DNA from 4 places in the Dehalobacter sp. TBBPA1 genome. Region 1 is predicted to be linked to each of the others. Evidence: riboswitches for the same ligand, from Rfam matches in the RefSeq annotation. Region 1 holds a riboswitch; each other region holds the start of a gene.
The links. A riboswitch is a leader RNA that binds a small molecule or an ion and turns the genes downstream of it on or off. The one in region 1 is predicted to bind cobalamin.
Positions count from the first base shown of each region.

Region 1 (7,984 bases):
GCTTTAGAATTGGGGTTAGAAATTCTGCTGATACGGAAAAATAAAGCTGGCTATGGTTTAATCATGAATAATGTCAACGAATTAACAACATGGCTTGATGAGAACATTTTAAAATGATTAATTTTAAATTTTTGGATAAAAAGAAAGGTGACGCTAATGAATAGTAAAAGAATAATGATGATCGCAAGCATTACGTTAATGCTGATCTTATTGCCTCAAAACGTTTTCGCCATGCATATCATGGAAGGATTTTTGCCCCCGGCTTGGTGTATTTCCTGGGGTGTCCTAACAATCCCGTTTTTAGCTTATGGCTTGTATTCCCTGCGTAAGTTAACGACAGAATCTTCAAAAGTGAAGTTGCTGCTGGCGATGGCCGGTGCGTTTGTCTTTGTCTTATCCTCTCTGAAAATACCCTCCGTTACCGGAAGCTGTTCACATCCCACCGGAACAGGGTTAGGCGCAATTTTATTCGGTCCGGCGATCATGAGTGTCCTTGGCATCATTGTTTTATTATTCCAGGCTATTTTGTTGGCCCATGGAGGGCTTACGACTCTAGGAGCGAATACATTTTCCATGGCGGTTGTTGGTCCGTTTGTAGCCTTTGCTGTTTATCTTATTGTGCTCAAAGCAAAAGGACCCCGGTCACTGGCAATCTTCTTAGCGGCAACACTTGGGGATTTAGCTACCTATATTACAACATCAATTCAGCTGGCACTTGCTTTTCCTGACCCAACGGGAGGGATTACAGTTTCTGCAGCTAAATTTTTGGGTATTTTTGCTGTTACCCAAATCCCCTTGGCAATCAGTGAAGGAATACTGACTGTGATTATCTTCAATGCAATTATGAATTACCTTAAAGGCGATGAACTTCAATCCTTAAAAATATTTTCCAAGGGGGCCGCACGATGAATAATACTTATGATAAACAGGGCAATAAAAAAAGAATTACTACCAATCTTATCTTGATTGTTATTGTTATCCTGCTGGCTGTCATTCCGCTTATTATCGCTAAAGATGCGGAATTCGGCGGAGCGGATGGCCAAGCCGAAACTGCGATTACCGAGATTAACCCTGAATACAACCCCTGGTTTTCTTCAATTTTTGAGCCTCCCAGCGGTGAAATTGAAAGCTTGTTGTTTGCTCTGCAAGCAGCGTTAGGTTCCGGCATTCTCTTTTATGGACTGGGTTACCTGAAAGGGCGCAGTAAAAAAGAAGAGAACAGAAATAAAGCTTAGTGGCAACATCGTAAAGTATGAGTATTCTGCGTAAGAATATAAGCAAAATTCGTATGAAATAAGGAAAAAAGCATGATAAATATTGACAATTACGCCTATGCTTCAAAACTGAAACGTAAAAATCCGATGGAAAAAGTTGCCTTTGCTTTGTTGACCCTGGGTGTCTGTCTTTGGGGGAATTCCATCCTGCTCTCGCTTGTAGTTTTACTGATCATGACGTGGTTGTCCGTCAGGAAGGGTGGGATCCCGCTCCGCTTTTTTCTTAAACTGATGCTCCTGCCGATGTCATTCTTAATCTTGGGAGTGCTTATGATAGCCTTTCAAATCTCAAATGATCCCCAGCAGTTTGTTATGTCTGTGCCGGTGTTCGGTACATTTTTAGGATTTTCTAAAATCGGTATAGAGACAGCCGCACAGCTATTCTTCAGGGCCTTAGGAGCGGTATCCTGCTTATATTATTTGTCCCTGAATACGCCGATGGTTGACCTCCTATCTGTACTGCGGAAGCTGAAATGTCCTAAAATTCTGGTGGAATTGATGAGTTTGATTTATCGGTTTATTTTTGTATTGATGGAAACAGCGGAGACAATGTATACGGCTCAAAATTCCCGCTTAGGTTATTCCAGCCTGAAAGCGGGGTATCATTCGTTGGGGGCTCTGGCATCAACTCTTTTTATCCGGGCCTACAAACGCTCGGATGAGATTTATACGGCCATGGAAGCCAGGGGATATGACGGGGATATTGAAGTATTGGAAGAACTGGCTCCTTTCTCTTGGCAGGGTTTCTTACCAGCAGTATTGATAAATATGATTTTGATCGGTTCCGTATTGTTGGGAAGACAGTATATAGGGAGATTGCTTTGATGAATTCGGAATGTCCATTTGAGGCTTCCGCGCATCGGACACTTGATGAAAATACTGAAATAAAAAGTTATTACATGTTCTAACTAACTGAATACTGACAAAGCTCAGGTACCAAAGTCCGAGGATTTTGGTTGAAAAGGGAAGCAGGCGCAAATCCTGCACGGTCCCGCCGCTGTAATGGGGAAATGTTTCATGAATGCCACTGGTTTATTCCGGGAAGGCGTGAAACATTGATGATCCGGAGTCAGAAGACCTGCCTGAGTAGTTTACTTCAACTCTGCGAAAGACAGAGGAGGTGCTGTATGTTAAACATCATATATTTTACTAAATATATTGTTGACACCTCTTGACGTGAAGTTGAGAGGTGTTTTTGTTAAAGGATAAAGATGGAGGAATTTTCATGATTAAGTATCAAAAGAATTTTTTTATTGTCGTCATACTGATTATGATTTGTTCGCTGATAGTGGCAGGCTGTTCCGCCGGAAGCCAGGAAAGCAATAAGCCCTTAACCGGCAAAGAGGTCAGTTTAAGTTATACAAACGCATTTAAGATTGCTGATTATGGCAACAATATCAAGCTGTTGACGGATGCGGAAAACAATCAGTTCCTGCTGGTGCCGGAAGGAGTGAAGACACCTAAAATACCGGAGGCCGCAGGGGCGACGGTTATCAATACACCGCTGAAAAAGGTAGTTTACTGTTCGACCACACAGGTAGGCTTGCTTCAGGCAATATTCTCAGACAAGGACTGGGACAGTATTGCCGCCGTCACTACAGATACAGCAGAATGGTATGTTGATGAAGTGAAAACGCGCATGGAGAATGGAACGATTCAATATGTCGGCACAGGGGGCATGGCAGATCCGGATTTTGAAAAGATCCAAGCACTGAACCCCGATATGGTCTTTGTCTATACCGGAGATTACGGACTGCAGAAAACGCTCGCCAAAATGAAGGAACTTCATATCCCCTGCGTGGTCGTCAATGATTATACGGAACCTACGGATATGGGACGTCTGAAATGGCTGAAATTTTTAGGCGCTTTCTACAACAAGGACAAGGAAGCCGCCGGTTTTATTGAAGAGAAAGCGGCGATGCTGCAGGAAATCACAGCTGCCGTTAAAGATAAGCCGAGTCCAAAAGTTGTCTATGGCATGGTCTACGATGGCAAGGTGTATATTACCGACGGCGGATCCTATGTGGCAAAACAAATAAAGGAAGCCGGGGGAGATTATATATTCGCGAATGTTAACCCGGATAAAACCGGCAGTTCCCAAATTTCCATGGAAGAATTCTATGAGAAAGGCAAGGATGCGGACGTATTTATTTATTCCTCAATGGTTGCCTATATGCCCTCTGTTGAGAGCCTGCTAAAGACCGAACCGTTATTAAAAGATTTCGAATCTGTCAAGAACGGAAAAGTGTATTGCTTCGCCCCTTGGTACTACATGTCGATTAACAAAACGATTGAAGGCGTGAAAGATATGGCCTCGCTCTTCCATGAAGGACTTTACCCGGACTGGAAACTTGTTATGTACCAACAGCTGCCGGAAAAATAGAGCACGGAACAAAAGCGTGTCAAACCAACCTTGTTTTGACTGCAAGACCTGTTTGAGCGGTGCAATCATAACGTGTACAGCGGAGGAAAAAATGAAAATTCATACTTTATCGACTGGGGATGAAGTCCACAGGTATCAAAAGAGCATCATCATTCCGTTCCAAGAGGAGCGCAAGGTGCTAAGCACCTCCGTTCTAAACGGAGGATACAGCGAAAAGCTCAAAGCGGCCTTCAACCAAGATTCCAATTCGGGAGCAGGGATGGCCTGCTCTCTCAGGACAGATTCCTACCTGAACGACCTGAAGCTGCTTGCCATAGAGATCGGCCTCGATCCGGAAACTGCCACGGGTATTTCCACAGCCGCGTCCATGGACAATGTTTCGATCAAAGCGGTTTCTTATGATAACCTGACGGTGACTGCCATTGTCACCGGGGGTGTGGAAGTCAACGGCGGAAGGGTTGGAGATCCGGCATCTTACCATGAAGCTCAGGGCAAAACCGTCATGACAAAGGAAGGAACCATCAATATTATCCTGAATATCGATGCGGATTTACTCCCGGGTACGTTGACTCGCGCTTTGGTAACCTGCACGGAGGCCAAAACGGCAGCCTTGCAGGAGCTGATGGCGGGAAGCAATTACTCCCGGGGGTTAGCGACAGGTTCAGGAACAGACGGTACGATTATCATTGCCAACAGCCAATCCAATTTAAAACTGACCTATGCGGGCAAACACAGCAAGCTGGGTGAACTGATCGGCTTAGCGGTGAAGCCGGCTGTCAAAGAGGCGCTGTTTTTGCAGACCGGTTTATGTCCAAAGAGCCAGCACAGTATGCTGCGACGCTTGAAGCGCTTTGGAATCACGGAAGAAAGTATCTGGAACAAGCATTGTGACTTGGGAGAAAAAGCATTGGCCAAACCCTTATTTATTCAGCAACTGGAAATCCTGGACAGACAAGAGGAACTTGTCGCCCTGACCTCGCTGTATGTCCACCTGATGGACCAAGTGGATTGGGAGCTGATCTCTCCCGGGCGTGCAGCACAGGAAGGCAAGGCTATTGCCGACAGAATAAGACAAAAGTACGGGCTCGACGCTGAATATGCTTATTGCTGGCAATCCGCTGAGGAGACAATAACCGGAATGCTGGAAAATTTCGCGGATCTGACGGCAAGAATCACCACAGTACGCTCGGATTAATGGTACTTACCGGGATCAATGTACATGTTTCCGGCAAGCACAATAAGTAGGGGAGAAAAAATGGATCAACAAAGACTGAAATTGAAAATGCATGTGTTTTTTATTATTTTACTGGCGCTGCTGGCGACGATGGTATTTCTATTGAATGTTTCAGCCGGTTCTGTAAATATCGGCCTGGAACATGTTGTCAAAATATTGACGGGACAGGAAACCGGAAATGACACCTATGCATCGATTGTCATGAACATCCGTCTGCCAAGGGCGTTGGCAACGCTGGTCGGCGGCGCTTGCCTCGCCGTGGCAGGACTTTTGCTGCAAATCTTCTTCAGGAACCCGATCGTAGAACCCTACGTGCTTGGCATCTCATCGGGCGCCAGTTTGTTTGTAGGGCTCGTGGTCTTAGGGGGATATACTTTCGGCATGACACATATGACGCCGATGTTTCTGTTCGGAGGCGCGTTTCTGGGTGCGATGATTGTAATGCTGGTTGTGGTATTAGCCGCCAAAAAAGTCAGGAATATCACAACCCTGCTCATTATCGGGTTAATGGCGGGATTTATCTGCAGTGCAATGACCAGTATGCTCACGGCGTTTGCCGATAAAGAAAAAATTCATGCGTTTATGATGTGGACGCTGGGGAGCTTTTCCGGTTTTTCCTGGACGCAGGTGGAGTGCCTGTATCTGATCGGTGTTCCGTTCCTGCTGATGTCCTTGTTTATTTGTAAACCGCTGAACGCGATGCTTTTCGGAGAAAAATACGCCTTATCGATGGGGTTGAACATCAAACGGTTCCGGATGCTGGTTATCCTGATTTCCAGCGTGCTGACCGCGGTAATCACGGCGTTTGCCGGCCCGGTTTCCTTTGTGGGACTGGCCGTCCCCCATATGGTCAGAATTTCTTTTGGTACTTCCGACAACCGTGTTTTGCTTCCGGGTGTTATCCTGGCCGGCGCGTTAATGACCGGAATTTGTGATTTGGGAGCGCGGATGCTGATGGCACCGACAGAATTGCCGCTGAGCGCGATTACTTCGTTGATTGGCGCGCCGATTGTTGTCTATCTGCTGCTTAGAAAGGGGAGTGAACTGTGAATAATGTGATTCTTGCTGAGAAAATGGATGTCGGATATGAAAAAACGGTGGTGGTGGAAAATGTCGACCTCCGGGGCATCAAGGGACAGCTGATTTGCCTGCTAGGTCCCAACGGAGCCGGAAAATCCACCATCCTGAGAACGCTGTCAGGACTCCTTGCGCCTGTCAGCGGTACGGTCTATATCAACGGCAGGGATTTAAAAAGCATCAGAAAAACAGAATTGGCGAAGAAGTTAGCCGTAGTCTTGACGGAACAGGTATCATTAGGTCTGCTTACCGTTTTTGAGATTGCCGCCATGGGACGCTTTCCGCATACCAACCTGATCGGCAAATTGACGGACGAGGACAAAGGAATTATTCAGGAAGCCCTGCAGGCGGTAAATGCCGTCCATTTGAGGGACAGATATTACGCTGAACTCAGTGACGGTGAAAAACAAAAAGTGATGATTGCCCGCGCCTTGATCCAGCAGCCGGAGCTGATTGTTCTCGACGAACCGACAAGCCACCTGGATGTCAAACATAAAGTTGAAGTCATCAGTATCCTGCGCAGGTTATGCCTGGAAAAAGGCATAACGGTCGTGCTCTCGCTCCATGACATTGATCTGGCCATTAAAGGCTGTGAAACCATCCTGCTGATCCAGGACGGAAAAATTGCAGCCCAGGGTACGCCTGAGGAGATCATCAAGGCCGGAACGATTCAATCGTTGTATGAGATTGAAGGGGCGCAATACAATGAATTGCTGGGAAGCCTGGAATTTTTCAGCCGTCAGTATCCCGAGATTTTCATTGCCGGGGGGAATGGAACGGGCGCAGGCGTGTATCGTGCGCTTTCCCGGGCCGGATACGGAATGTGCTGCGGGGTGCTGCACAGCAATGATATTGATATCCATATCGGTAAGGCCTTAGGTTGTGAAATTATTGAGGAAGAGGCTTTTAACGCCATCCATGAAGATAAATATCATCAGGCCAGGGAGATTATAAAAACCGTGGATTATATGATTGATACCGGTTTTCCGGTAGGAAGCATCAATCAGCGCAATATGGACCTGGTGATTGAAGCGGTGAAAATGGGGAAAACCGTGTTCTCCCTGTTTCCGAAAGAAAATGCATTTCGGCGTTACGGGGAGTGGACGGATAAAATCCGCTATTGCTCGAAAGCGGCGGAAGTTGCCAAATGCATTGAAGACAAAAAACAATGGAAAGGGTGTGAGGCATTATTATGATCATTGCCCGACTCGCTACGGGAGATCAAGTTTACAAGTATAACCGCTGCCTGGTGGTACCTTTCTCAGGAAAGCGCAAGGTCATGAGCACCTCCATGCATAACGGAGGCTACCGCGAAGATTTAACGGCGGTGTATAACCAGGATGTCAACCCGGGTCCCGGCCGGGAATGTGAACATTGCAAACCGGGACAGGAAGAAAAAATCAAGCGGTTTATAATCGACGATCTGGGACTGGATTACGACACAGTGGCCTATATGGCGACCATTGTCTCCATGGACAGCGCTGCCGTCAAAACGGAAACCTATGATGAGCTGACCGTTACCGCCATTGCTACAGCCAGTCTGGAAGTCAACGGCGGACGGGTGGGAGAGAAAGCCACAAGCTATGAAAAACGCGGGAAAAGCGTTAGTCTCAAGCCGGGAACCATCAATATCATGGTCTTTGTCAACGCCGATATGACACCCGGATGCCTGGCACGCAGCATTGTCACAGCTACAGAAGCCAAAACCGCCGTCCTGCAGGAACTGCTGGCCGGAAGTTTGTATTCATCCGGAATTGCCACCGGATCAGGAACGGACAATGTGATGATTATTGCCAATGCAGAGTCGGATAATACCTTGACCTATGCCGGGAAGCACGGCAAACTGGGGGAATTGATCGGCCGGATGGTTATGGATACAGTCAGGGAATCGCTGGGGAAACATATGGGCCTTACCAGAGAGAGCCAGCACGGTATGCTGGCCAGACTGAAACGGTACGGCATCACTGAAAAAAGCTTCGGCGACAAGTGCCGCGAGGTCTGTTCCGGAGTGAGCCT
Region 1 is NZ_CP162385.1:221,067-229,050, forward strand. It holds gene AB3489_RS01135 (precorrin-6A/cobalt-precorrin-6A reductase) at 1-117, shown strand, start outside; gene AB3489_RS01140 (energy-coupling factor ABC transporter permease) at 157-909, shown strand; gene AB3489_RS01145 (energy-coupling factor ABC transporter substrate-binding protein) at 906-1,235, shown strand; gene cbiQ (cobalt ECF transporter T component CbiQ) at 1,308-2,099, shown strand; cobalamin riboswitch at 2,189-2,375, shown strand; gene AB3489_RS01155 (ABC transporter substrate-binding protein) at 2,500-3,657, shown strand; gene AB3489_RS01160 (adenosylcobinamide amidohydrolase) at 3,749-4,852, shown strand; gene AB3489_RS01165 (FecCD family ABC transporter permease) at 4,913-5,941, shown strand; gene AB3489_RS01170 (ABC transporter ATP-binding protein) at 5,938-7,164, shown strand; gene AB3489_RS01175 (adenosylcobinamide amidohydrolase) at 7,161-7,984, shown strand, end outside.

Region 2 (7,984 bases), 1.2 Mb from region 1:
GCGGGCGGTCTCCTCGACCTTGGCATCGACAATATAAAAATCATTGTTGTTCAAGGTTTCCTGAATCAAGCCCATATCTTCGAGCAGAACTTCCAGCTCCTCGGATGAAGCGTCGCCCATTTTATCACAAATCGCCAGCATCTCAGCTTCCAGTGCAAAAAGATACTGAAAAGCATCCTTAAGAACATCGCGGATCGTTGCTCCTTTGGCCAGAACCGTGTGCTGGTCAAGATAACCGACTCTGACTCGTTTAGACCATTCAATCTGGCCTTCATCAGGCTCGAGTTGGCGCGTAATGATATTCATAAATGTAGATTTTCCCTCGCCATTCGCCCCGATCAAGCCGATATGCTCGCCCTTCAGCAGGCGGAAAGATACATTTTGAAAAATGGCTCGGTCGCCAAAGCCGTGGCTCAAGTTTTTAACAGTCAGAATACTCATGTTTTCTTATCTTCCTTTTTACATAAATTAGTAAATAAATACGATTAGTCAATCGCAAAACCGCCAGTATTGCTCATTTCTTCACCTTGGCATACAAAGATTTTCCTCAGCGCTTACCATGCATTTTAGAGGTGACAAGGTGATAGTGGTCAATATCTTTATTAGATTATCAAATCTGCCTAAGGAGAGCAAGTCAGAAATATGCCTGTATTTATGGAAAGTTGCAACCGTCTAGATCCCCAAAATCCAAAAAGGGTTCGTTTATTGAATAAGCTTCTTTTTAACCATGACCAGCGGGAAAGGCAGCGTCAGCAGCGTAACGGCTAAGAGCCAGATGATATGGCCGGTGATTGCCGGAGTAACCTGTCCCAGGACCAGTGGACGCACCGTTTCAACGGCATGGTACAGCGGCGTCAGCCACGGAAGAAAACGAATGACGGTGGGCAGGCTTTCAATCGGGAAAAAGATCCCGGCAAACAGGAACATTGGAGAAATCAGCAGCGTGAAGAAATAGCCGAAAGAGTCATAATTGGGAGCGAGACTCGTCCAAATTAAAGAGAGATTGGAAAAAATGACGGACATGAGGATCAGTGGGACAAAGATGAGCAGGGCATACGGGGAGTGGACAATGCCGAACAAAGCGACGACAATAAAGAAAACCGCACCGTAAAGAACGCCTTTGAATGTGCCATACAGGATTTCGCCGAGGACGATGTCGTCCATGCTTACCGGCGTAACAACCATGCTGTGAAATATTTTCTCCTGGGACATCCGGGTATAGCTGTTGTAGGTCATTTCATAAGTCACAGCAAACATCGCTGAAGATGCGATCAGCCCCGGAGCCAGAAAATCAAGGTAGGAAAGCCCGTTGATTTGCGTAATATAAACGCCCAGACCAAAGCCCATGGCCCAGAGATAAAGCAGCGGCTCCAGAAAATTAAACATCAAATTGGCTTTCCAGGTTTTGCCGAAAACCTTCAGATTCCGCAGAAATACCTTGAAAGTCAGTATTGGATTAAGATCAGGTTTAACTATTTTCATCCTCTTATCCTCCATATCATCAGCGCTCTTCATATGATTTCTCAAACCCGCCACGCACACCATGAAGCGTTTCGCCGGTCAGTTTCAGAAAAACATCTTCAAGATTCGTCGGTCTCAGGCGCTGATAGCTGACAGGAAGGTGTTCACCGGCAATTCTTTGATTCAGGTCGTCAGCCATGGCTGGTCCGTTATCAGAATAGAGGACCAGATCATCACCAATTTGTTGAAAAGATTTCAGCCACTCAGAGCTCCAGTGCAGGAGCTTATTTTGCATATCCGGACTTACCCCGAGTTCCAGCGCATATTGCCCGACATGCTTATCAATAAGATCTTCCGGTACACCTTGCTCGAGGATTTTGCCCTGATTGATGATGATCAGTCGGTCGCAGAGATGACTGGCTTCTTCAAGATAGTGTGTTGTCAGCAGCATGGTCGTACCGCTTTCTTTTAACTGCCGCAGACGCTGCCAGACTATATGACGGGCGTACGGATCAAGCCCGGTGGTTGGCTCATCAAGAATCAATAGCTCCGGACGGTTGATCAACGCTCGTCCAATTGTCAGACGTCGTTTCATGCCGCCGGACAGCTCGTCGACGACCGCATTGGCTTTACTTCGAAGATCCATAAAGTCCAGGATTTCAAAAGCCCGTTCCCTGGCTATACTACGCGGCAGACGGTAATAGGAGGCGTAGACCAGCAGGTTTTCCAGAACCGTCAGTTCCGGGTCAAGGTTATCTTCCTGGGCAACAACACCGAGACGTGCTTTAATTTCCCGGGAATGCTCCGAAATATCTTGGCCGAAAACCGTCAGATGGCCCTCAGTTCTCGGGGACAAGCCAAAAACCATTCTAGCCAGGGACGTTTTGCCGGCACCGTTTGGACCAAGAAGTCCAAAACACTCTCCCTGCCGGACGGTAAAAGAGATCGCATTAACGGCAGTGAAATCTCCGAATCGTTTGGTCAGGTTTTCGGCTGAAATAATATTGGCTGGAAGAGAATAAGACATGAAGAGATACCTCCGTGAATTGCTGTTCTTTTTTCCTAGCGTATCAAAAGGAGGGCAGAAGAGCAAGGCCGCGTCTGTGAAAATATCATGCAGGAGGAGAAGGCTATATGCTGTCCCGCAGATTGCGGGTGGACACGTTGTGCGTCATCTGATATAATATAGTCGCTTAGGTTGCATAATTTTGCAATAATAGGGAAACAGGTGAAATGCCTGTACGGTCCCGCCGCCGTAAGGTGGAGCAGATTCAAAGTTGCCACTGTTTACAATGGGAAGGCTGAATTTGCTTTGAAACCGAGTCGGAAGACCTGCCTGAGCCATTTTGCACTGTTTTCACGGAGGATGAAAGGTGTAGCATACGAATCATGCAGAAGTGTTTTGGACTGTTTGCAGATTGTGTAAGTAAAACCTCTTCCAACCGCCGGTTAGAGAGGTTTTTTGATGTCCATGGAGAGCTTCAATAGAAATGGAGAACAAGTCATGAAAGCAGTTATTCCACGTATTATGTTTGCGGCTGCAGGCAGCAGCAGCGGCAAGACCACAATCACTTGTGCGGTATTACAAGCCCTTCTGGAGCAAGGAGTTAATCCTGCTGCGTTTAAATGTGGGCCGGACTATATTGATCCGATGTTTCATACCGAAGTCATTGGGACAAAATCACGGAATCTGGATTTGTTTATGCTATCGGAAGAGGTATGCCGGTATTTGCTGGTCAAGAATTCCGAACAGTCGCAAATCGCTGTTTTAGAAGGAGTAATGGGTTATTATGACGGGCTAGGCATTGGCAGTACCGTGGCAAGTTCTTACCATTTGGCTGCAGTAACGCAAACGCCTGTTATCCTTATTGCCAATTGTGCCGGTTCAGCAATCTCAATTGCAGCCTTGATCCAAGGATTCTGCCATTTTAGACCGGACAACGGGATCAAGGGCGTTATTCTGAATAATCTTACACCTTCCCTATACCCGCAGTATAAGGAAATGATCGAAAAAGAGACGGATATCCAGGTGGTCGGCTACTTTCCGAAGCTCAAAGAATGCGCGCTGGAAAGCAGGCATCTTGGATTAATTACAGCATCCGAAGTGGAAGACCTACAGCAAAAAATGAAATTACTGGCCATACAGGCCAGAGAATCCATTGATCTGAAACAGCTGCTGCGTATTGCGGGAGGGGCCCCGGAAATAGACTATCATGAGGCCGGGATCGAGAGAATCTCTGCTGTTAAAGTCGCCGTAGCCAGAGATAAAGCCTTTTGTTTTTATTACCAGGACAGCCTCGACCTTTTGGAAACATTGGGAGCGGAACTGCAGTATTTTAGTCCGCTTGAGGATCAAGCTGTACCGGAATGTGACGGACTGATTCTCGGCGGCGGTTATCCGGAATTATATACCGGACAGCTGGCCAGCAATACATCGATGCTGGCAAGCATCAGGCATGTTCTCTCCAATAATACTCCCTGTATAGCTGAGTGCGGCGGGTTCATGTATTTATTGGAACGTATTGCTGACAAGGACGGCAAACCTTATCCAATGGCAGGACATTTAGAAGGGGATGCTGTACTGACGGATAAACTGAACCGTTTCGGTTATATTTCACTGACGGCGCAAAAGGACAACTTGCTGTGCGACAAAGGCGGCAAGATCAATGCGCATGAATTTCATTACTCTGATTCGACAGCCAACGGCAGCAGTTTTACGGCAGTAAATTCATCCGGCAGCAAAACGTGGGACTGCATCCATGCCGATGAGAACCTCGTTGCCGGCTATCCCCACCTTCATCTCTGGGGGAATCCGGAGTTTGCCCGTTCGTTTATCCGGAAATGCCGCAGCTTTCGAACCGCTAGGATGGGTTAGTCAGGCGTGTATAAGCTGGAAAAGTTTGAATCGCTTGATGATCGATAGATGATCGATAATAATAGATAAAGGGATATTTTGGTGAAAGGAAAGAGGCGGTGAGTAAATGTTGGCTTTGGTCAGCGGAGGCGTTGCCAGCGGAAAGTCTGAAATAGCAGAAAACTTAGCTGTCAGTTTGAATAAAGGAAAAATGGCCTATATTGCAACAATGGCTGCCTCAGATGAAGAGTGCTGCAACCGGGTGGTCAAGCACCGTCGAATGCGGGACGGCAAAGGATTCGATACCTTTGAGTTTTCTTACGGACTTTTCGATAAGATCCCTGTTCTCAGCGGCTGCCATACCGCTTTACTCGAGTGCATGGGCAACCTGATTGCCAACGAAATGTATCTGCAGGAGCGCAGCCCGCAGGATACCATTGACTGTATCATCAATGATATCCGGTTGCTATCGGTGACCGTACCGAACACGGTTATCGTAACCAGTACGATATTTGAGGATTTCAAAACCTATGATGATTTTACAGCCGGCTATATCCGTGTACTGGCTGAAATAAATTCAGCAATTGCCGCTGCTGCAGATGTAGTGATCGAATCAGTCTGCACGATCCCGCTTATCCATAAAGGAATGAAGGAGCTTTCCGGTTATGAAAATCTTGTTTGAATCGTTTGTTGCCGCCTTTTCGATGTTCTCTAAAATTCCGATGCCTCAAATCGACTGGAACGAGAAGAACATGCGTTATTCTTTTATCTTCTTTCCTGGAGTCGGGGCTGTCATTGCCTTTGTTATCTGTCTCTTGTTTTTATTGTTGCAATATTTCGGGTTCAGTCCCGTCTTTTTTGCTGCTGCAGCTGTATTTATTAACGTCATGATCACTGGCGGAATTCACCTTGACGGTTATTGTGACACGACAGATGCCTTGAATTCCCATAAGGACCAAGAGGAAAAGCTTCGAATCCTTAAGGATCCTAATGTTGGAGCGTTCGCGCTCATCTATACGTCAGTTGTCCTGCTGCTGCAGTTTGCGGCGTGGTATGAGACGTATCTGACACCTGACTTTTTCTTTCTCGTTCTTGTTTCGTTTATCCTGTCACGATCGATGGCCGCTTTGGCAGTCGTCTGCTTTCCGTGTGTCAGAAATACAGGACTTGCTTCAATCTTTGCAGGTTATGCCTCGAAGAAAACGGTAAGAACCATCATTTGCTTGATCGCTTTATTATGTGTTGCGGCAATGCTGTACGTGAGTGTGATTGTCGGAAGCATTGCAGTTTTATTTATTGTGCTGTCTTTTTACTTATTTTACCTGATGGCCCAAAAGTATTTTGGGGGTATAACCGGTGATCTGGCAGGCTTTTATATTGTGGTAAGTGAAACAGGAATACTCCTAATTTCAGTAATAGCAGGAGGCGTTATGCTATGATTTTGGTGATCGGAGGCGGCAGTCAGGGGAAATTGGAATTTGTCAGGAGCAGATGGGATATCGCTTCGGCAAACATTACGGACGGAGGGACTTGCAGCTTCGAAGAGGCTTTTCAGCGTCCGGTGCTTGACCATCTGCATCTGCTGATCAGACGTTTGCAGGGAGCCGACCTTGATGCACGGAAATTTATCGCTGACGGAATCGAGCAGCACCCCGACATGATTCTGATTTGTGATGAATTAAGCTCAGCTGTGGTGCCGGTTTTGAAAGATGACCGGGAAATGCAGGAAACGACCGGGAGGATCCTTTGTGCAGCCGCCCAGAAAGCGGCTAAGGTCTATCGCGTCTTCTGCTCCATTCCTGTTCTGATTAAAGGTGAAGAGCATGAATAAGTTCCTTTACCTGATCCGGCATGCCAAGACTGAGGGCAACTTGAGAAGCAGGTATATCGGAATTACGGATGAGCCTTTATCTGAACAGGGGATCTTCGAACTCCGCGAGCATATTGCTGCCGGCCGCTATACGGCAGTTGAACATGTTTTTGTCAGTCCGATGCTCCGCTGCCTTCAGACCAAGGAGCTGATTTATCCGAATGTCCCTTACAGTATAATTCCTGAACTTGCGGAATGCAGCTTCGGTATATTTGAGAACAAATCGTATGAACAGCTGAAGGACCTTGCCGAGTACCAAAGCTGGATTGACAGCGGCGGGAAACAACAAATCCCAGGGGGAGATCAGCCGGAAATGTTTAAGTCCCGCTGCCTGGAGGGTTTTAGCCGCGTTATTCAGAAAGTAGATGAAGCCGGAATAGAACAGGCCGGACTGATTATTCACGGCGGTACGATCATGATGCTGCTTGAGGCATTTTCTCCGGAAATATTTGATTTTTACCATTGGCAGATAAAGAACGGCGAAGGCTATCAACTGACCATTGATCAGGATCTATGGGCCGAAAACAGAAAGCTGGCGGCGATAGCGAAGATTTAGAGGATAAGGATATAAAGGTCCGAATTTGATCACCCGCTTGTTTTTTGGTGAATGACGAAATGATAAAGAAGTTGGTATTGAATGATTACACTTTATGCTTTAATTACAGGTTATATTTTGGATTTAATTTTTGGTGATCCTTCCTGGCTGCCTCATCCGGTTCGCTGGATCGGTTCGCTGATTGCCGGAGGAGATAAATATCTGCACCGGATTAGTTGCAGGACGGACCGAAGCCAGTATTGGTGCGGGGTACTGCTGACTGCTTTCATTGTCACGATAACATTTCTCGTGCCGTTAGGCCTGCTGTATTTGCTCAAAAGCATCAGTCCGCTGCTAGGGTTTATTGTCGAGGCCTTAATGTGTTATCAGATTCTGGCTACCAAGTCGCTGAAAGCTGAGAGCATGAAGGTATATGATGCTCTGCAGAAGAACGATATTATGGAAGCGCGTTATCAATTATCGTGGATTGTCGGACGGGACACGGAGAACCTGAACAGCTCCCAGGTAGCGAAAGGCGCTGTGGAAACCGTGGCTGAAAATCTTTCCGACGGCGTCATCGCCCCGATGATTTTCATTCTGGTTGGCGGAGCCCCTTTGGGCTTTTTGTATAAAGCAGTCAATACCCTGGACTCGATGATTGGCTATAAAAATGACAAATATCTTTATTTTGGCCGGTTTGCTGCCAAACTGGATGATGTCGTAAATTATCTGCCGGCGAGAATTTCTGCCTATTTGATGCTCCTGGCAGTTTTTCTGACCCGTTATGATTTTAAAAACGCTTTGAGAATCTACCGGCGTGACCGTCATAATCATACCAGTCCGAATTCCGCCCACACTGAAGCCGTCTGTGCCGGAGCCCTGAATATTCAGCTTGCCGGAAGCAATTCTTACTTTGGCAAGCTGGTGGTCAAGCCAACGATCGGTGATCCGATCCGGGAGATCGAGGCTGAAGATATCCGCCGCGCCAACAAGCTGATGGTTGCGACGTCGCTTGTCGGCCTGATTCTTGGGTCCGCTGTCAGAGCGCTTATCGTGCAATTCGGATGATAGTATTTTTGTTTAGCAGGGGTATATGAATGCGACTGCTGTTACGTCAATCTGTAAGCGGTAAAATGTTCTTTGGGGCAGGTCTGTGAGTCACAATACCGCTTTTCGGCTATTGTGCCCTCCGTGGCACGTCGCTCCTTGCCATCCATGGCACCGCGACATTAGGCCATCCGTGGCCGTCAAAAAGCCGCGCTCC
Region 2 is NZ_CP162385.1:1,409,606-1,417,589, forward strand. It holds gene AB3489_RS07015 (ABC-F family ATP-binding cassette domain-containing protein) at 1-441, opposite strand, end outside; gene AB3489_RS07020 (ABC transporter permease) at 703-1,482, opposite strand; gene AB3489_RS07025 (ABC transporter ATP-binding protein) at 1,502-2,488, opposite strand; cobalamin riboswitch at 2,640-2,816, shown strand; gene AB3489_RS07030 (cobyrinate a,c-diamide synthase) at 2,966-4,336, shown strand; gene AB3489_RS07035 (bifunctional adenosylcobinamide kinase/adenosylcobinamide-phosphate guanylyltransferase) at 4,443-4,997, shown strand; gene cobS (adenosylcobinamide-GDP ribazoletransferase) at 4,981-5,754, shown strand; gene AB3489_RS07045 (hypothetical protein) at 5,751-6,146, shown strand; gene AB3489_RS07050 (histidine phosphatase family protein) at 6,139-6,741, shown strand; gene cbiB (adenosylcobinamide-phosphate synthase CbiB) at 6,823-7,788, shown strand.
Region 2: another riboswitch for cobalamin. It lies ahead of AB3489_RS07030 (cobyrinate a,c-diamide synthase); the one in region 1 lies ahead of AB3489_RS01155 (ABC transporter substrate-binding protein).

Region 3 (7,984 bases), 260 kb from region 1:
GCAGCAACGTTGATTTTCCAGCAACGTTGATTTTCCAGCACCGTTGCTTCCGAGGACTGCTGTCGTTTTCCCCTGTTTAATCCCGAGTGACAGGGCCTTTAAGGCCTGGGTTCCATCACTGTAGATGTAGTGGAGATTTCTGACTTCCAAGATATTTTTAGCCTCCACATTTTCAATCAAGCCATTTTCGGCCATTATAGTAAGCCTCCTGTCCATTGTTTGGAAAACAGCGCAACTGCAATCAGGAATAGGTTAATCAGCATAATCGGAATATATTCTGTCCAATGAGTCTCCGCCTGCTCATGGATCACACTGAGCTCACCGTCATATCCCCTGGCTTCAAGCGCAATATACAGTTCATCCGCCCTCTGATAAGACCGGATAAAAAGTGACGAAGCCAGAGCCGCCAATGAACGGTATCCGGAAGAAAGCCCCGCATAGCCCAAGCGGGAATTTTGCGCCGTAAACATGGTGTCTGCCATTTCCAAAAATACAAAAATAAACCGGTAGATCAGTCCCATCAATTCAACCATCAGTCTTGGAACTTTAAGCTTCCGAAGAACTGCCAACAGGTCTACCATTGGTGTACTCAGCGATAAATAATACAGACAGGAAACCGCGCCAAGCGCTTTAAAAAACAAATTTGCCGCACTTAGAATACCGGACTGCGACACCCCGATATACATGCCAAATGCATATACAGAGAATACAAAAACATCTTTGTCCCCTGAAACATTGACCGCAATGGTTAAAACGCCGATCACTAAAAAGGAAAGTGGGACAAGCATCAGTCTAATAAAAATTCTAACAGGTGTACCGCCTTTGCAAACGGTATACCAACCCATGATCAGGAGCGTCAAGATTGACACCGCAACGGAATCAGCCCAGAGACAGACCCCCAAAACCGAAACGGCTAAGACCAGCTTTTTTAATGGATTCGTTTGTTTAAGCCTGGATAAATAAGCGTATTTATCGATGTAAATCATTGTTTACCGGTTCTTCCTTTTTCTTACGACCCCGCAGATAACCTAACCCGTAGCCCAAAACACCTGCTCCGACAGCTGCCTGAAGCGCAAATAACAAGCTTTCAATTTCTCCGCTAGGCGGCTCCCAAATCGGTGAGAACCAGGCCTGGTAATTCCCGTTAAGTTCTGTTATAGCTTGTTCAGCTTGGCTGTCAGCCCCAGCAAATTCCGCATTTTTTTGCACAATGAGGGGCATAACGGCAAGCGCTATGACAATCGTAATTAAAATAATATTTGTGATAATAACCCGATTTTTATTCTTCGGTTTCATCGTTTCTACAGACATTTTCAGACCTCCTTTGAAAGTATTTTTAAGTCTTTAAGCTCATCCCCTGCATAGGATAAAATCGCCTTAAATATCAGCACAGTCAAAATACCTTCACTGATCGCCAATGGTACTTGCGTTAAGGCAAAAATACCTAAAAACTTGGTAAGTGATGCCATAACGCCGCCTGTTTCAGCAGGAAACGCCAGTGCAAGCTGCACCGATGTCGTGACGTAAGTTAATAAATCCCCAAGTGCGGCAGCGAGAAACACGGCAAGCCACTGCGGTCCATTTGCTTTCTTCACAATTTTGTATGTAGCAAAAGCCACCAGCGGCCCCACAATGCCCATCGAAAAAGTATTTGCTCCCAATGTTGTCAATCCGCCATGAGCCAGTAAAACAGCCTGAAACAGCAGTATGATCAAGCCAATTACGGCCATTGCGGTCGGTCCGAACAAGATAGCGCCAAAGCCAACCCCCGTAGGATGCGAACTGCTTCCTGTAACGGAAGGAATCTTCAGGGAAGACAAAACAAAAGCAAAGGCACCTGCCATCGCCAAAAGCATTAATGTTTTGGGATGCTCTCCAACAGTTCTTCTGATAGAAAAAAAACCAGCCAGAACAAAAGGTATTGCCAAAGCACCCCAAGTAATACACCAACCCGCAGGAAGGAAGCCCTCCATGATATGCATGGCATATGTCTGCTGGGGCAAGAACATAAACATAAGTACGAAACCCATTATCCAAATCTTTTTATTTATCATCGTCAAACTCTCCTATATAAGATATGAAACAAAAAACCTCTCAACATCTTACGTCGAGAGGCTCATATGCTAGGAAGTTTTCCTCGGTAGTCTTGCACATACATCCCCCTCTCTATCACTCGTAGAGTATATGGTGAGACACTAAAACAGGTAGGTCTTCTGGCTTAAGCATCATCGATCTTCAGACCTTCCCAGTTTCCCAGTGGTATACCTGAAGAACTCCACTTTCACAGCGGCGTGACCGCGCGGGCTTCTACCCGACTTTCCTTATTCATTGAATGGTACGCTTATCAGTTCCATTCAACACCTGTTCTGTCTATTCAGTTTTAATCCTGATTCATTATATCGCTCTTTCGACAAGGAATCAATATATTAATTGAAGTATCTTTACCTCCATCAATTCTATTTGTGGTAGGGTTCCCCTTTGCTGATCTTGCACGCCCGGTAAATCTGCTCCAGCAGGATAAGCCTGATCATCTGGTGCGGAAAGGTAAGCTTCGAGAACGACCACCGGTAATCGGCGCGTTTTCGGATTTCATCTGCCGTACCAAGAGATCCGCCAATCACAAAAGTGATCCGGCTCTGGCCTGAAAGCCCTCTTTCATCAAACAAAACGGCAAGTTCGGGTGAAGAAAGTTCCTTTCCCAGAAGATCCAGCAAAACCACATAATCCTGAGGTGAAATTAATTTAAGAACCTTTTCAGTTTCTTTCTGTTTTACTCTTGCTTCATCGGCAGCTGATGCCCTTTCGGGGCATGGTTCGTCCTCAACTTCAATCATCTCAAGCCGGATGTACGCGCCAAGACGCTTGGCGTATTCCTTCAGCCCTTCTTTTAAATATTTTTCTTTGATTTTCCCTACCGCTAGAACTTTGATCTGCAGCATGTTTTCTCCAACTCCAGTCACTATGTTTGCGTCCAAACATTTGCAATCAAAAACTTGAAGGTTAAATCTCTCTGATATTGGATTATTTACAATGAAGATTTTTTTCAAAAGTGTCAATAATATTGATGGAGGTGAAAAAAAATGAGCAAAACAAATGAAAGCAAAAAAAAGCTGCTGCAGAATCTAAAAATGGAGGCTGCGGCTGAAATCGGCCATCTTGATTTTGTAAGGGAAAATAACGACCACTATAAAGGCGATGTTACTGCCAGACAGAATGGTCTGGAAGGAGGCCCGATCGGCGGCCAGATGGTCAAAAAAATGATCGCCTATGCCAAACAGCAGATGAAATAGAATAACGGACTCATTTAGTATTCCTAATCTACTTCAATAAATATTCAAAACTTCTTCAGCCTACAATACTGAAGAGGTTTTTTGTTATATAATCTTCTGTTCGGAATACGACTGCTCTGTACCTTCTTCAGTGTTATGCAAAGCTGCCGCTTCCTCGCTGGGTGCAGATTGCATTTGCCCGGCGTTGTTATTCATTTTGTTTCTATTGTTCGTATTGGCATTATTGACTGCTTCCGACCTCTCCATATTTTTGAAAGCGACTGAAAGCATCAGTTTAATTCTGTTGATCTGATTCACCTGGCTGGCACCCGGATCGTAATCGATTGGCACAATATTCGCCAGCGGGTAGTGCCGTTTAAGTTCGCGGACCATCCCTTTACCCGTGATATGATTTGGCAGGCAGGCAAACGGCTGCAGACAGGCAACGTTTGTTGCTCCGCTTTCTATCAGTTCCAGCATTTCTGCGGTCAGGAACCAGCCTTCACCGGTCTGATGTCCGAGATGCATGATCTTGCCGGCCATATCGGCCAACTCATAAATCGATTTGGGAGGATGGAAACGGTTGCTCTTTGCCAAAGTGCGTTTCATTACCCGGCGGTAGTTTTCCAATCGCCAGATAATATAGCGGCTGATAAGCTCGCTTTTCAGTGAGCCAGCGAGTTCTTTTCTTCTGAATATTGTTCCATACGCACAGTACATAAAGAAATCCATCAGATCCGGCAGAACGGCTTCGGCGCCTTCCTTTTCCAGAACATCCACAATAAAATTATTGGCAAATGGATGAAATTTGACGAGGATCTCCCCAACCACCCCGACCTTTGGTTTCTTAACATCTAGGATCTCAATATGATCAAAGTCCTTGATAATTCGGCGGATATTTCGGTGATATTCCCGTAGGTTCATCGCAGCCAGGGTCGGCTTCAGTTTCTTCAGCCATTTGGCCAGGAGATCATTCGTTTCTCCTTTATTTTTCTCATAGGGTCGTATGGCATTGGTTACGCGCATCAGCAGATCGCCATAAACCGTAGCCATGACGCAACGCTTGATCATCTTCATGGAAAGTTTGAACCCGGGATTGGACTCCAGACCGCCGGCATTAAGGGAAATAACCGGAATCTGTTCCATGCCGGCATCTTTTAAGGCTTTACGGATAAAGCCAATATAATTGCTGGCCCGGCAGCCGCCGCCTGTTTGCGACATGATAACTGCCGTCTTGTTTAGGTCGTAACGACCCGATTTCAGTGCCGCCATAATTTGACCGACAACTAAGATTGACGGATAGCAGGCATCGTTATGCACATGCAGCAGTCCCTGTTCGACGACATCCATTTCCACATCAGGCAGAATCTCTATCTTATAGCCTTCCAAACGGGTGGCTTCTTCAATCAGTTCAAAATGGATCGGTGCCATCTGCGGAGAAAGAATCGTATACTCATGCTTCATTTCTTCTGTAAACATGACTCTTTTAGGTGTCTCAAAAAGCTTATGCGCATGAATTTCTTTTTTGTCTCTTTCCTTCATTGCAGCGAGCAATGACCGTATCCGGATACGAATAGCGCCCAGATTATTGATCTCATCAATTTTAACCAAGGTATAGGTCTTTCTGTACTGGTGCAGTATCTCCTGAACCTGATCCGTGGTGACTGCATCCAGTCCGCAGCCAAACGAATTCAATTGGACAAGTTCCAAGTCATCCCTGGTTGTCACAAAACTTGCTGCCGCATACAGCCTGGAGTGGTAGACCCATTGGTCGAGGACGCGCAGAGGCCTTTCCACCTGACCAAGATGAGCGACAGAATCTTCAGTCAGCACAGCGATCCCCAGACCGGTAATCATCTCTGGAATCCCGTGGTTAATCTCCGGATCGGTATGATACGGCCGACCGGCAAGTACGATGCCTTTCAGGTTGTTCTTTTGCAAATAGTCCAATACTTCTTCCGCTTTGTTTCTGAGGTCCTGGCGAACAGCATCTCTTTCGGCAAAAGCCTTATCTACAGCACTTGCTGCCTCTTGTCGTGTTATACCCATCGCTTTAAATTCTTCATAGATCCGAACTTTTAAACGCGCCATATCATCAATCGGCAGGAACGGGAAAATAAATGCAACTTCTTTGTTCCTTATTTCATCCACATTGGCATGAAGGGATTCCGGATAAGAAGTGACAATCGGGCAGTTGTAATTATTATTGGCGCCAGCTAGCTCTTTTTCATCTCTCGGAAGGCACGGATAGAAAATCCGCTTGACCCCTTTGTTCAGAAGGTCCTTAATATGCCCGTTGGCCAGTTTGGCCGGATAGCACAGCGACTCAGAAGCTACGGTCTCCATGCCGAGCTCAAATATCTTTTTTGAGGAGCGGCCGGACAAAATAACTCTGAAACCGAGCTCCGTTAGCAGCGTAAACCAGAACGGATAATGTTCATACATATTCAGGACCCGTGGAATCCCGATTTCGCCACGGGTTGCTTCTTCCTTTTTGAGTGGTTTATAGGCAAATAGACGCTCATATTTATAGGCAAAAAGGTTCGGAATATCCTCAGAGGTGTTTTCCAGTCCGGCTCCGCGCTCGCAGCGGTTTCCTGTCAGAAACTCCCTGCCGTCCGAGAATTGGTTGACCGTCAACAGGCAATTATTGCCGCATAGGCCACAGTGGCGCGTACTGGTCTCGGTATGGAAATCCCCCAGCTCTTGTTCTCCTAGCAAGGTGGTCTGTTCTCCGGCCTGATAATGGTCCCGGGCAATAAGAGCCGCTCCGAACGCGCCCATGATCCCGGCAATGTCCGGACGAATGACCTGGCGGCCCGTGACACGTTCAAAACTTCTTAAAACAGCATCATTATTAAACGTTCCGCCCTGAACAACAATTTTCTTACCAACTTCGGAAGAATTGTGCAGGCGGATGACTTTGTATAACGCATTTTTGACAACTGAATACGAGATCCCGGCCGCGATGCTGCCGATATCCGCGCCTTCTTTTTGGACCTGTTTGATTTTGGAATTCATAAATACGGTGCAGCGGGTACCCAAATCGACCGGGGTCTTGGAAAATAAACCTCTTTGCACAAATTCCAAGAGAGATAAACTTAGGGACTGGGCCAGCGTCTCGATAAATGACCCACAGCCCGAAGAACATGCTTCATTCAGCATGATATTATGAATAACGCCGTCGCGGATCTGCATGCATTTCATGTCCTGGCCACCGATATCGAGGATAAAGTCAACACCGGGCAGAAAATATTCGGCGCCCTTAAGGTGGGCAACCGTTTCTATTTCTCCGTGATCAACTTTGAGGGCAGCCTTTAGCAGGGCTTCTCCATAACCGGTCACGACGGAACCGCCAATCGTGGCTCCGGACGGCAAAGCCTGATAAAGCTTTTGCAGAGCAGAAACCGTAGATTTTAACGGACTTCCTCCGTTGCTTCCATAATGGGAATAAAGCAAATTGCCATCTCCATCAATCAGGGCAAGTTTCGTCGTGGTCGATCCGGCATCGATGCCCAAAAAGCAGGTTCCACTGGCTTCAGCCAGCAGTTTCTTCGCGACGGAATTTCCCCGGTGCCTCTGACTGAAGGCTTCATACTCTTCTTCACTGGCAAACAAAGGCTGGAGCAGGGTAGTGGCTGAATCCGAATTATGCAGATTCGGGATGTTCTCATAGATCACGTGAAGATCACAGACTTCGCTCTGTTTCGAAGCCAAGGCTGCCCCAATCGCCACAAAAAACTGAGCATTATCTGGCGCGATAATATTTTCCGGTTTAAGCTTCAAGGTTTCAATAAAGCGCTGGCGCAGTTCAGGCAGGAAAGAAAGCGGTCCGCCCAGAAATGCCACATTGCCCCGGATTGGTTTGCCGCAGGCTAAACCCGCAATGGTCTGATTCACGACCGCCTGAAAAATTGAGGCGGCAATATCTTCCTTGGCCGCACCTTCGTTTAAGAGCGGTTGAATATCTGTTTTAGCAAAAACCCCGCAGCGCGAAGCGATCGGATAAATCTCCCGATGATGCGAAGCCAGTTCATTGAGACCCGCAGCGTCGGTTTTCAGCAAGATAGCCATTTGATCAATAAACGCACCTGTCCCGCCGGCGCATGTACCGTTCATCCTGAGTTCGGGCGATTCCCCAAAATATGTGATCTTGGCATCTTCGCCGCCCAGTTCTATCGCGACATCCGTATCCGAAATAAATCGTTCAACAGCTTTTTGGCAGGCAATAACCTCTTGAATAAAAGGAATCCCAACCTGTTCGGAAGTGGACATACCGCTTGAACCTGTCACGTTCATGGTGACTTTTTCATTGCGGAACTGACTGTAAATCTTTTGCAGAAGGTTGCTGACTGTATGCTGGACATCTGAAAAATGCCTTTGGTAACTACTGAAAACCAAGTTATCTTTTTCATCAAGTATTGCAATTTTAACGGTGGTCGAACCGACATCCAGTCCGATATGCATTTGTTTCGTCATTCACCTGTCTCCTTCTATTTAAACAGCCTGCTCAATCTATAAAAAACAGCGTTTTAATCCTTTAGCATCAGACTCTATTATATCAGGTTTCATCTGTGTAACAAAATAGCAACTTTTTCTGTCCGGCCCTGTGTCTCGTCCTGCTTAGTATCTCGTCCGTATTATTGTATGAGAATGCCGGGAAAAGTGCCTATCCCTATAGAAAATGTGGCTGCCGCCAAGCTTTTGGCGGCAGT
Region 3 is NZ_CP162385.1:2,973,034-2,981,017, forward strand. It holds partial or broken gene AB3489_RS14500 (ATP-binding cassette domain-containing protein) at 1-195, opposite strand, end outside; gene cbiQ (cobalt ECF transporter T component CbiQ) at 195-986, opposite strand; gene AB3489_RS14510 (energy-coupling factor ABC transporter substrate-binding protein) at 970-1,311, opposite strand; gene AB3489_RS14515 (energy-coupling factor ABC transporter permease) at 1,314-2,054, opposite strand; cobalamin riboswitch at 2,186-2,380, opposite strand; gene rlmH (23S rRNA (pseudouridine(1915)-N(3))-methyltransferase RlmH) at 2,457-2,936, opposite strand; gene AB3489_RS14525 (alpha/beta-type small acid-soluble spore protein) at 3,081-3,290, shown strand; gene AB3489_RS14530 (acyl-CoA dehydratase activase-related protein) at 3,375-7,748, opposite strand.
Region 3: another riboswitch for cobalamin. It lies ahead of AB3489_RS14515 (energy-coupling factor ABC transporter permease); the one in region 1 lies ahead of AB3489_RS01155 (ABC transporter substrate-binding protein).

Region 4 (7,984 bases), 810 kb from region 1:
AAAATAGTCTGATGCTCCTTTGTTTGCGTTAGATTTTTCTGAATATTCAAAAAAGTATTCGTTTAACATACACAAAAAGTTGGCTGCTATAAACTGAATACGAGCGCTCATGTTTATAATAAGGATCCAGATTTTAAGTAAAGGAGGAAAGGCAAAGACTAAGTCTAAAAAAACCAGACTTCATAGCGCAAATGTTTAGCATCTAAGGGACTTTTAACATTATCTTTTTTAATTTTCACAAATTGGAATGGAGTGAACAGGATGGAAAATAGCCCGTTAGAAAATGGCCAGGGAAATGGCTCCGTAGTAGACAAGATTAAATCTGTTCAAATCAGCAGACGTTCTTTATTTAAATTTGCCGGGCTTGCTGGGGGTGTAGCGGCACTCGGGGGAATTGCTGCCAGTAGCTTTGGTGATGCAAAGTCCATTGATACGATGATGGGATGGGAATCAGAACAAGGGGAAGTATATTTTAATCGTGAGCCGTTTAGAGTAGATAAGCCTGGTTATGAGATTAAAGGACCGGTCAATCGTGTGGATCAAGACGTAGATTCACCAACCTTTCGTCGTCTGTACTATCAAGAAGATGCTTTATTAAGCAAAAAAGGCGAAGAAAATTTAATGCCCAGATTGAAGGAATATTACGCAAAGCATCCTGATAAACTGGAAGGCGACAGAGCGTGGTTCACCAAACTTCTTCCAAACCTCGCTGAAGAAGAGAAAAAAATGAATAAGGATATGTGGGGAATTGCAACTGCATGGAACAAGGCTTGGACCAGCATGCTTGCTCCCTTAGTAGGGGACCCAAAAGAGTGGGACTTTAAGGGTGTAATCAAAGAACCATTAAAAGTTAAGGATCCAAAAGAAACAAGCAAACTCATTAAAAAAATGGCAGGCCTCTTTGGTGGGACTTTAGTGGGTATTACGAAAGTCAATCCGAGGTGGATCTTAGGCTGGGGTGGTGGCGTGGACCCCAGGATGCTTCCAATTTTAGCTGCGGTAGGAATTGATCCAATAACGCCAAGGGGGGTAAGAGGCGGTCCCATAGACATCCCCGATTGGTGGCAATATGCAATTGTCATTGCTGTACCCCATGAACCTAATTTAATAGAAGCAACACCGCTTTTTTACAGTCCATTTGAGGCATATACGCGGTCAGGCCTTGCTGCTGCAAGACTTACGGGCTTTATCAAAGCTTTGGGGTATCCTGCCAGATATAACGGAAACCCAATTATAGGGTGGGATGAACTTTTACCCACGCCGTTAGCAATTGATGCAGGATTGGGTGAGATGGGAAGGCCTGGCATATTGGTTACACCCGAATTTGGACCCTCGGTAAAATTGGCTGTTGTACTGACAAATCTTCCTATGGAGCCGGATCGGCCAATCAACATGGGCTTAAAGGATTTCTGCGACAAGTGTGGTATTTGCGCGGAAAAATGTCCTGGTGGCTCTATTCCAAGCGGACAACCCGAACTGCAGGACGATGGCGTGGTACGTTGGATGTCAGACAGAGAAAAATGTCAGAACTATTATGCTTCTGTTCCCATCAGACATATGTGCGGTGTTTGTTATTCTGTGTGTCCGTGGCGCAGATTTGACAATGCGTTGCATAAGTATAGCCGTGAATTGGCTGTAAGAGATCGAACCGGAATAGCACATCAAATCATGTTATGGGGGCAAAAGAGCTTTTATCCAAGTCCGTCAAAAGACGATTATAATGCTCCGACGTGGGCGACTTATAAAGACGTGCCTTGGTGGATGAGAACGGATATGTTCTTTGACGGGATACCGGAAGGCATCTTTAAGAAATAGGAGGGAATAGCGGATGAGCCTTTATTCGTTCATTGCAGGAATGGGAACAGCGGTGGCTGTGTATTGGTTGTATTCATGGTCGAAGCAACGTGGTCAAAGCTTAAATTGGTGGAAATGGTTAGTCGTTTGTGCGTGGGTTTTATTACTCTTTTTAACGGATATATTTATTTTCACTAGTCTCGGTGAAAATGAGTCTCGTGCTGCTTTAATGGGCGGAGTCTTTTTGACTGCAATCACTGTAATTTCAGGAGTCGGGATCTGGCGTTGGTTTTTTACTGTACCGAAAGCAAAAATAGCTGATAATGCATCTAAAATGTAATTACTTTTGTTCTCAGTTTTAAGGTAAGGCTGAATGGTTTGCTGCCCAGAGAGAAAACAAAAAAATAATCGCTGGGCAGTCAAACCGTTTGTCGTAAAAGCGTGGTTGGCAGTTTGAGGAAATCTGAGGGACACTCTTGTAGCCGGATCCAACAAGACTTGGAACTACATGCACTATGTTTCAATTGAGGCGGGAAGTGCTGAGAAAGGCACGTAGTGCGGATATAATAAACGATGGTATACCGGGAGATGTGTAATTTTGTCTAAAGTTCATTTAAAAAGACTGTTCTTATTTATGTTTTTTGGATCTTTAATAATCGCATTATTGTTTAGTTTTAAGGGCAGACAGATGGATGTCCAGCAATTCTTACCCTCAATGCTGAGCAATACTCAGGAGTTTAAAGCGATTGAGACTCACCCACTGACCTATGCAGGCTATAAGAATATCAACGGTCAGGATACGCTGCAGGGGTACGTGGTTTTTGGTCAAGGGAACGGCTATGGCGGTCCCGTATCTGTTTTAACGGCTACAGACCCCAACGGTAACATTTTAAAAGTTCGGGTTGTAGGGTATGCTACGGAAACACCATCCTATATTCATTCAGTTTTGAGTGGGGATTTTCTAAAACAATTTACAGGTAAATCTGTAGATGAACCGTTAGAAATTGGTCAGGATATCGACAAAGTGACCAGCGCTACGCTTTCATCAAGAGGAATTACCAATGCAGTCCGTCAGGCTAGTCATGGGTTGGGTAAAAACCAACTTGCTTTGAATATTTCTGAGCCTTCCGAGAATATTAATTTGGGGATCAAAGAAATAGGCTTGGCTTTATTAATATTTGCAACGATTATAGGAGTGCGTTTTAAGATTCCTAAGCTGCGATGGCTGGTTCTTATATGCAGTATATTTTTTACTGGTTTCTGGTTTAACTGTTCAATTTCACTTGCGAACATTGCCAGCGGATTAATGGGATTCTTCACGGCTTTTAAACAAAATCTTTTTTGGTATATTTTAATCGTCGGGATTCCAGTAATTATTTTCTTAAGCGGGAAGAACCTATACTGTTATTGGTTATGTCCTTTTGGAGGGATTCAGGAAATACTGGCAAAAATCGGAGGCGGAAAACTAAAATGTAATCATCATGTAGCAACATGGCTGCAAAAAATAAAATACATGTTAGTTTGGATCGTACTGATTTTAAGCTTTTGCTTTAAATCACCGAGTATAGGAGGCAGTTATGAGCCTTTTGGAGTCCTGTTCGGATTTCAGGGGGTGAGTGTGCAATGGATACTGCTCAGTATTATCCTGGTTGTATCGCTGTTTATTAGAAGATTTTGGTGTTTATATTTTTGTCCGGTCGGGGTGATCAATGAAATCATCATTAAAGCAAGACGATTTGTAAATTCCCTTTTCCAAAAGAAACAGGAACAAGGTATTCTAACGAATAAAGGAAGGTCACTATGAGGCACCTTGGCTCTAAGGAAATATTTTTCTGTACTTTGACAGCGATCATCTTATTTTTAGTTATAATCTTAGTATTTAGCAACATAAAACAACTTTTATAACCATTCACCAGCGTTAATTAAATTGACGCTCGTCGTTAGATGTCCATTATCTGCATACTATATCCACGAAGAAAAATAATATATAATCAAGGTAAGGGTAGTTCTGTCTGCCCATATCTCTAATTATCAGGAGATTTAGGCAGGACAAGGAAACAACATAATTACATTTTCACATATTAATTAGTCTAAGTATAAGGCTAAGTACAAGGGAGTGTAATCATGAGTGATAATGATCTACCATGGCTGAAACACACAAAATTATTCCGGTCGCCAATAGATGGTTGGAAGAAAGTTTTTGCGGATAGAGAAAGATTGTTATATCCCAAAGGAAGCATTATTATTAAACAAGGCATTACGATTGAGAAGCTATTATATATTTTTACAGGGACGGTTGAATATTCGAAAGTTGACGAAGAAGGCAATGAGGTTCTCATTGATGTCTTGGGTGCAAATAATTTATTTATGATTGCGCCATTGTTTACCGGTATTCCCCCTCTCGGTTCATTTACGGCTGTTGAAGACACAGTAGCCGCTGCAATTTCAATTCAGGAAATGAAAAGTTTGATGAAGTCTGATTTTACGCTTACTGAAGAGCTGCTCTACGACCTTTCAATGAAAAGTAATAACCATATAAGCCGGCTGCAGAAACATTACACTTACAAGGTAGACCATAGAATTATCGAAACTTTATGTGCACTTGCAGATCAACAAGGGATGCAACTGTTTATCAATCAACAAGATTTGGCTGAACTTGCAGATACAACAAGAGTAACGGTGTCAAAATTATTTCGCGACTTAAAATCTGAGAACATTATACGGCCAATATATGGAGGGATCATTATACAGGATTATAGCCGTCTAAAAAACTGGCAGAAACATATTTAAAGATCTGTAATTAAGACCAGCTAGTATTTTCTCCTGGCGTCATACGGATATAATATTGGGGATTCAATGAATTTATTATTGATTTGATGAAGAAAAGATATTTTAGGAGGTTATTAAATGCCAACTTATGACTTTATTTGCGAAAAGTGTGGTCACAAGTTTTCTGTTTTTTGTAGTGTTAGTTCAAGAGACAAACAAATATGTCCGCAGTGCGCTGATGATAAAATAACTCAGCGGTTTACAACGGTTAATGCCTATGGAGTTAAAGGTGGTAAAACCTGTTCATCTGGGAAATGTAGTCCTGGCTGCAAATGTTAAAATCTCACCATCTTTTCTCTTGACTTTTCTTCAATTTCATTTAGAATAAGACGTAATAATCATACATTCTTTTTTGGTGTCTCTTATCGAGAAGAATAGGGAATCAGGTGCAATTCCTGGACGGACCCGCCGCTGTAAATAGCTGTGATGACTGTACGATGCCACTGAGAAATCGGGAAGGCACAGAAATCGGTTAAAGCTATGAGTCAGAAGACCTGCCAATGAAGATATCAACATGAAGCAATGGTAAAGTTTCAGTTTGAGAGTTAGTATCTCTCAAAACTGGAACTTTTTTATTTTGTATGCATGTCGTTTACATAGTTTAGATTTTTATATGGAGGCCTTCATCCGATGGAACCTGCGGTACAGCTTAAAATAGAATCTCTTGTATTTCCGCCTGAGACAAACAAAGTGTTAAAAGATATCGACTTAACCATCAATCAAGGAGATTTCATCGCCATTACTGGGGAAGCCGCATCGGGAAAATCGATGTTACTCCATAGTATCACCGGAGCGGCATCTCAATTTTTTAACGGACAGCTAAACGGTACCGTTAGGGTCATGGGGCAAGACATTCATGCGATCCCCTTAGCAAAAATGTGTGATTATATCGGCTATATGATGCAGGAACCGCAAAATCAAATGGTCAGTATCACGGTAGAGGAAGAAGTGGCTTTCGGGATTGCCAATATGGAACTTCCTTGGGATGAAATGAAGAACAGAGTCAAAAAAACTTTACAATTCGTTGGCCTGGAGGGTTTTGAACAAAGAAAGACGGATGGACTGTCCGGCGGCCAAGCCCAAAGAGTAGTATTGGCAAGTATTCTCGCGATGGAAACGCCCATTCTTGTTTTAGATCAGCCCACCGCAGAATTAGACGGAAAAGGAAAACGGGAACTTTATTCCTATATCAGCTATTTAAATAAAGAAAAGGGAATTACCGTGATTATGGTGATGGACCGGGCCTGCGATATTCTTCCCTATACCAACCGTATTCTTATCATGGCTGAAGGAACAATCAGAGAAGAATGCAGCCCTGGTGACTATCAGAAACGCTTCAATCAAACAAGACCAACCCCAAATATGACGGCGGCAAATGAAAAGTTAAATGAGAAATTGAATGAAAAATCGAATCAAAAATCGAATGAAAAATTGATGGAAGTAAAGGATCTGGCCTTTACCTATAAAGGTGGTTTCAAAGGCTGTGAAAATATGAATTTAGATATTAATTGCGGTGATTTTATTGGGGTGATTGGGCTCAATGGTTCAGGGAAAACGACGTTGTTGAAATTAATGGAAGGTTTGCTTATCCCGGATACGGGTGCGATTCGAATCTTTGGCAAACCCCTGACCAAGAGGAACTTAGCAACGATACGCAGTCAAATAGGTTTCCTGTTTCAAAACCCCGATCTTCAAATCTTTGCGAACACAGTAAAAGATGAGGCGGCATTTGTTTTAAGAACAAGAAAACTGCCGGAAGAGGAAATTGCAGAGAAAGTAAATGGGATTTTAGACAAAGTCGGGCTATTGGCATTCGCCGATGTCCACCCGCACAGGCTTAGCCGCTGCCAGCGTCAGAAGCTGGCAATTGCCTCTGTTTTGGTAGGAGGCCCCGAGATTATCATGGCGGATGAACCTACCTCAGGTTTAGATGAAGAACAGAGCGCCCTGATCATGGAGCTGCTCTCTGCATTTCAGCAACAAGGTAAAACGGTTATTCTCGTTACCCATGACCTGGGTTTGGCCAAACAATATGCCAACCGTATTGTGGCAATGCACATGCACCGTCTGGCATTGGATATTCCGGCCCAAGAGATTGGTTCTTTTGAAGAGGTCCTTAAAGACATAGGGTTAGATTTCCAGAAGGAAGGCGTTGCTTATGGCTTTCATTGAAAAAATTGATCCGCGTACGAAGTTGGTATGGTGTTTAACACTCATTCTTACAGCTTTGCTTTCACAAAATCTGAGCCTGGAAATCGGAATTATTGCCTTGGTAATCATTGCGGATTGTATTTTTACCAACCATTTAAAAAAATATAAAATACTGTTGCCAGTAATGCTTTTAGTAGCCTCGCAGATTCTTGTCATACAGTTATTGTTCTGCCGGGAGGGGGACCTTCTCTGGAAGTGGGGTATTCTGTCTGTTTATACAGGCTCAATTCCGGCCGCTGCTTTGGGTATTTCCCGGACGGCTGCTGTGACCTTGGCCGCTGTTCAGTTTATGACCTGGACTTCTGCCACAGATGCGGCTTTAATGCTTATAGCATGGGGTGTCCCTTATCGTTATGCCATGTTGGTCGTTATGACAAAACGTTTTTTTCCTCTGATGCAAAAGGAATATCTGGCAATTTCAGAGAGTCAATCGGTTCGGGGTTATCCCTCGGAAGGAATTAAAAATAGAATAAAAAATCTTCCGCTAACCTTTATGCCATTGCTCTATCGCACAGTCCGGCATACTTCAGATATCGCTCTTGCAATGGAGTTAAAAGGTTATGGCCGAAGCAAGCAGCGGACGTTTGGCAAACAATTGCATTTAAAAAGCTGGGAAATGATCAGTATGATGGTTTGTACCCTATTCTTTATCACCGTTAATTTTATTTAAAATTAAAAAATATAATTTTAGGAGGACATTATGAAAAACAAATTTTTAAGAACCGACACCAAAGCGCTCGTAGGGTCCATTCTCTTAGGGATTGTCTTTGTCATAGCCTGTCAGGCGACAGGGTTTATTGACAACCTTCTTCCCACAGGCAAAGCAGGCATGTACTTAATTAACGGTACGGTCTGGGCTTCCTTTACAGCCCTCATTGTTCTGCTTTATAAACAGCCTGCAGGGATCATTGCCGGGGAAGTTGAAGCTATCATTTCCATTTGGTACAGTCCGCTGTGGATTGCTTTTATCTTTGCGAATGCTATCGGGTCACTTGCCGTATCCTTCGTGGCGGCCAAATATTCTATGGAAAAATGGGGGCACCACATTTTCGCTCAATTCCTTTGTAATGTTTTGGGGAATGCTGTTGTTTGTATCGGATTAATTTATATTTACCAGTTACCTGTTAAGGTTGCCGTTGTTGAAGCCTTG
Region 4 is NZ_CP162385.1:1,029,571-1,037,554, forward strand. It holds gene AB3489_RS05195 (reductive dehalogenase domain-containing protein) at 262-1,815, shown strand; gene AB3489_RS05200 (hypothetical protein) at 1,829-2,134, shown strand; gene AB3489_RS05205 (4Fe-4S binding protein) at 2,510-3,598, shown strand; gene AB3489_RS05210 (Crp/Fnr family transcriptional regulator) at 3,919-4,584, shown strand; gene AB3489_RS05215 (zinc ribbon domain-containing protein) at 4,702-4,902, shown strand; cobalamin riboswitch at 4,960-5,140, shown strand; gene AB3489_RS05220 (ABC transporter ATP-binding protein) at 5,254-6,795, shown strand; gene AB3489_RS05225 (energy-coupling factor transporter transmembrane protein EcfT) at 6,782-7,504, shown strand; gene AB3489_RS05230 (hypothetical protein) at 7,535-7,984, shown strand, end outside.
Region 4: another riboswitch for cobalamin. It lies ahead of AB3489_RS05220 (ABC transporter ATP-binding protein); the one in region 1 lies ahead of AB3489_RS01155 (ABC transporter substrate-binding protein).